Regions from separate parts of the Enterococcus sp. AZ126 genome, predicted to be linked through region 2. Evidence: a T-box and tRNA genes for the amino acid it is inferred to sense, from the RefSeq annotation. Region 2 holds a T-box; the other holds one or more tRNA genes.
What was found. The T-box of region 2 lies ahead of tyrS (tyrosine--tRNA ligase). A T-box ahead of a tRNA ligase gene usually reads a tRNA of that ligase, here a tRNA-Tyr.
Positions count from the first base shown of each region.

Region 1: it encodes a tRNA-Tyr, which carries the amino acid that the T-box ahead of tyrS (tyrosine--tRNA ligase) is inferred to sense. The anticodon was not compared.

Region 1 is NZ_JBIOSB010000001.1:487,014-489,459, forward strand. Features, by position in the region: tRNA gene IGI43_RS02340 (tRNA-Leu) at 442-525, opposite strand; tRNA gene IGI43_RS02345 (tRNA-Cys) at 543-613, opposite strand; tRNA gene IGI43_RS02350 (tRNA-Gln) at 648-719, opposite strand; tRNA gene IGI43_RS02355 (tRNA-His) at 742-814, opposite strand; tRNA gene IGI43_RS02360 (tRNA-His) at 846-918, opposite strand; tRNA gene IGI43_RS02365 (tRNA-Trp) at 933-1,003, opposite strand; tRNA gene IGI43_RS02370 (tRNA-Tyr) at 1,013-1,093, opposite strand; tRNA gene IGI43_RS02375 (tRNA-Phe) at 1,097-1,169, opposite strand; tRNA gene IGI43_RS02380 (tRNA-Asp) at 1,182-1,255, opposite strand; tRNA gene IGI43_RS02385 (tRNA-Val) at 1,265-1,337, opposite strand; tRNA gene IGI43_RS02390 (tRNA-Glu) at 1,350-1,421, opposite strand; tRNA gene IGI43_RS02395 (tRNA-Ser) at 1,437-1,525, opposite strand; tRNA gene IGI43_RS02400 (tRNA-Asn) at 1,571-1,644, opposite strand; rRNA gene rrf (5S ribosomal RNA) at 1,652-1,767, opposite strand; rRNA gene IGI43_RS02410 (23S ribosomal RNA) at 1,863-2,446, opposite strand, start outside.
Region 2 is NZ_JBIOSB010000001.1:980,126-982,571, forward strand. Features, by position in the region: gene IGI43_RS04815 (AI-2E family transporter) at 1-641, shown strand, start outside; T-box leader at 800-1,002, shown strand; gene tyrS (tyrosine--tRNA ligase) at 1,054-2,322, shown strand.

The DNA.
Region 1 (2,446 bases), 490 kb from region 2:
ATTACTAACTTCTATCAATACATATACTTATTTTTTAGTGTTTCTAATATTAATAGTTAAATTTTATTTCTAAGTAATTTGTTATCTTTCCATGATGCTCTTTTACGGCTGCATTGTCTGAATATTTTTTAAATAGCCATTTTTCATATTTTTAAGAGTATTCATTTTATCAATTACTAAATAATCTTGATAGATTTGAAACCCAGCAACACCTAAAACATCTAACGATAAGGTTGCTCCCCCAACTCTCCGAAAAGAAGTGTTTTACTAAAAAAAGAGTGAATCGATAGAAAAAATGAAGCCATATTACTCTCAATACCAAGTAATTTAACTTCAATCTCAGTTAAATATCAACGAATCAGATACAAAAATACAAAATTACTTCAAAATGTTTAAACAAAAAAAGAGCATTAACATAAGAATATGTTAATGCTTGGCATATACCGGCGGCCGGGGTCGAACCGGCACGATCGTGAGATCACAGGATTTTGAGTCCAGCGCGTCTGCCAATTCCGCCACGCCGGCATAAAATAATTTTTGCAAGGCGGTAACCGGATTTGAACCGGTGATGAAGGTTTTGCAGACCTCTGCCTTACCACTTGGCTATACCGCCATATTACAATTTAAACATTCTCAAAAAGAGAAAACTGGGGTAGCTGGATTCGAACCAACGCATGACAGGATCAAAACCTGTTGCCTTACCGCTTGGCTATACCCCAATAATTAAAATTAAAAGCTAAGGGCGACTGATGGGAATCGAACCCACGCGTGGCGGAACCACAATCCGCTGTGTTAACCACTTCACCACAATCGCCATAAAACATATGATAAAAATTAAAGCTAAGGGCGACTGATGGGGATCGAACCCACGCGTGGCGGAACCACAATCCGCTGTGTTAACCACTTCACCACAATCGCCATAAACTTGCTAACAGGGATAGTAGGAATCGAACCCACAATGACGGTTTTGGAGACCGTAGTTATACCGTTTAACTATATCCCTACTAAATAATGGAGGAAAGTGGATTCGAACCACTGAACCCTAAGGAACGGATTTACAGTCCGTCGCGTTTAGCCACTTCGCTATTCCTCCAAATGGCGCAAGACAGAATCGAACTGCCGACACACGGAGCTTCAATCCGTTGCTCTACCAACTGAGCTACTGCGCCAAAAACTATAAACGGTCTGGACGGGACTCGAACCCGCGACCTCCTGCGTGACAGGCAGGCATTCTAACCAGCTGAACTACCAAACCGTAATTTAATGGAGGTTGACGGGATCGAACCGCCGACCCCCTGCTTGTAAGGCAGGTGCTCTCCCAGCTGAGCTAAACCTCCAAAAAATATAAATGACCCGTACGGGAATCGAACCCGTGATACCGCCGTGAAAGGGCGGTGTCTTAACCGCTTGACCAACGGGCCAATAAAAACTTAATACGGAGAGTAAGGGATTCGAACCCTTGAGACAGCGTTAACCGTCTACATGATTTCCAATCATGCTCCTTCGGCCACTCGGACAACTCTCCAAAGTTAAAAGAAGCAAGCATACTCATGAATCTTATATTAAGAAACTCCGGCAGTAGGACTCGAACCTACGACATCATGATTAACAGTCATGCGCTACTACCAACTGAGCTATGCCGGAATAATCAGCGTGGCGACGTCCTACTCTCACAAAGGGAAACCCTTCACTACAATCGGCGCTAAGAAGCTTAACTTCTGTGTTCGGCATGGGAACAGGTGTATCCTTCTCGCTATCGCCACCACACTGGGTGTTGTTGCTATTCAATTGAGTGATTATTCACTCAAAACTGGATTGAAGTTGTAATCAAACTATCCGATATACTTTTTTATTTCGTTTCTTTGGTTAAGTCCTCGACCGATTAGTATTGGTCCGCTCCGTACATCACTGCACTTCCACTTCCAACCTATCTACCTGATCATCTCTCAGGGGTCTTACTTTCTTAAAGAAATGGGAAATCTCATCTTGAGGTGGGCTTCACACTTAGATGCTTTCAGCGTTTATCCCTTCCCTACATAGCTACCCAGCAATGCCCTTGGCAGAACAACTGGTACACCAGCGGTAAGTCCATCCCGGTCCTCTCGTACTAAGGACAGCTCCTCTCAAATTTCCAACGCCCGCGACGGATAGGGACCGAACTGTCTCACGACGTTCTGAACCCAGCTCGCGTGCCGCTTTAATGGGCGAACAGCCCAACCCTTGGGACCGACTACAGCCCCAGGATGCGACGAGCCGACATCGAGGTGCCAAACCTCCCCGTCGATGTGGACTCTTGGGGGAGATAAGCCTGTTATCCCCAGGGTAGCTTTTATCCGTTGAGCGATGGCCCTTCCATGCGGAACCACCGGATCACTAAGCCCGACTTTCGTCCCTGCTCGACTTGTAAGTCTCGCAGTCAAGCTCCCTTCTGCCTTTACACTCTGCG
Region 2 (2,446 bases):
ATGTTCAAGACATTGGTTCGATCGGTATTTCCTTTGTCCTTTCATTTGTTTTGAGTTTCTTTTTTATGATCGAGAAAAAACAAATGACTGAGTTTTCTAAGTTGTTTTTAAAAAGTGATTTTGACTGGTTTTTTCAAGACATCTATTACTTTGCTGATAAGTTTGTAAATACATTTGGTGTCGTAATGGAGGCTCAATTCTTTATTGCTGTTGTTAATACTAGTATTACAACGATTTGTTTGGCTTTGATTGGATTTCATCAATTGCCAAGTTTAGCAATCATGATTTTTCTTTTGAGTCTAATACCCGTTGCAGGAGTGATTATCTCCTGTATTCCGCTAAGTTTCATCGCCTATTCACAAGGTGGTATCAACGATGTAATTTATATTTTAGTGGTGATCATCGTAGTGCATTTATTTGAGTCTTACGTATTGAATCCCAAATTTATGTCCAGCAAAACAGAATTACCGATTTTTTATACATTTGTTATTTTATTGATCAGTGAACGATTGTTTGGTGTTTGGGGATTGATTGTCGGTATCCCGATTTTTACTTTCTTTTTAGATATCTTAAAGGTCAAACCCATCCATTCTTTCACTGGAAAAATAACATATGATCCAGAAAATAATAAAGAAAAATAATTCCTTTGCTCTGCTTTCGTTTAAAAAATAGCTAAATCAACGCTTATAAAATTGTTTAGGCCGATGAATTAATGCCTAAACCAAAACTTGTAAACGTGACTCCCAAGGAAGTATTTGACAAGTTGGCTTATTTGTCGTAAAATTGCTACAAAATAACATATCAAACTTTAATAAAGCGAAGTAGCAATAATGTCCCTTTTTCAGAGAGTCAGCATTTAGTGAGAGTTGGCATATACATTTTTGTGAATTACACTTTTAGTTTCCTACCGTAAGTAGGCGTCTATCTACGATACAGATTTGAGAGGTATATGATCTTTTCATGTACAATTTGGGTGGTAACACGGCAAAGTTCGTCCCATAGGCTAAAACCTATGGGGCGTTTTTTATTTTATTTAGGAGAGGAATAGGCGAAATGAAAAACATTATTGATGAATTAGAATGGCGTGACGCCATCAACCAACAAACAGATAGCGAAGGTTTACGAAAATACGTTGAGACCGAGAGCATTTCACTATATTGCGGTGTGGATCCTACAGGAGACAGTATGCATATCGGGCATTTGATTCCATTTATGATGCTAAAAAGATTCCAAGCATTCGGACACCATCCTGTTATTTTAATCGGTGGCGCAACCGGAACAATCGGTGATCCAAGTGGACGAACAACAGAACGTCAATTACAGACAATGGACACCATCCAACATAACGTTGACTCTTTAACAAGACAGATGGAAAAATTATTTGCTGTAGATACTGACAATACATTAACATTAGTAAACAACTATGACTGGACACACAATCTTACTCTTTTAGACTTCTTAAGAGATTATGGTAAATTTTTCAACATCAACACAATGCTTGCCAAAGATATCGTAGCAAGCCGTTTAGAAACAGGAATTTCCTTTACAGAATTCACGTACCAAATCCTACAATCAATGGACTTTTTGCACTTATTTCAAAATAATAATGTCCGCATGCAAATTGGTGGCGCCGATCAATGGGGCAATATTACAGCAGGTTTAGACTTGATTCGTAAAAAAGAAGGTGCAGATGCAAAAGCCTTTGGTTTAACAATTCCATTGATGTTAAAAGCAGATGGAACAAAATTTGGTAAATCAGCTGGCGGTGCAGTTTGGCTTGATCCAAAAAAAACAACGCCTTACGAATTCTACCAATTCTGGGTAAACCAAGACGACCGCGACGTAATCAAATACTTGAAATTCTTTACCTTCTTAACGAAAGAGGAAATTGATGCCCTAGAAGTAAAAGTCCAAACGGAACCACACTTACGTGAAGCACAACGCGTACTAGCAGCAGAAATGACAAAGTTTGTTCACAGTGAAGCTGATTTAAATGATGCTCTAGCAATCTCAGAAGCATTATTTTCAGGTAACGTAAAAAATCTAACCTCCAAGCAAATTGAAGAAGGTTTTAAAAACATGCCTACTATTGAAACAGAATCGCTTGATCAAAATCTTGTAGATTGGTTGATTGAACTTGGAATCGAACCTTCTAAACGCCAAGCTAGAGAAGATATCACAAATGGTGCAATTTCAATCAATGGTGATCGTATTAAAGAATTGGACTTTACCGTTACAGCAGATCATAGCTTTGATGGAAAATTTATTATTGTTCGAAAAGGGAAAAAACAATACACTTTAGTGAAAATACTTGCTAAATAATAGGAATATTTTTGTCGTTTCAAATCAAAGAAGATGCGATCAATAGTATAAGGCAAATAGTCATTATGATTCACCAACCATTAAATAAAAAATAGTTCCAGATACGTTCTATTTAACAAAAAAC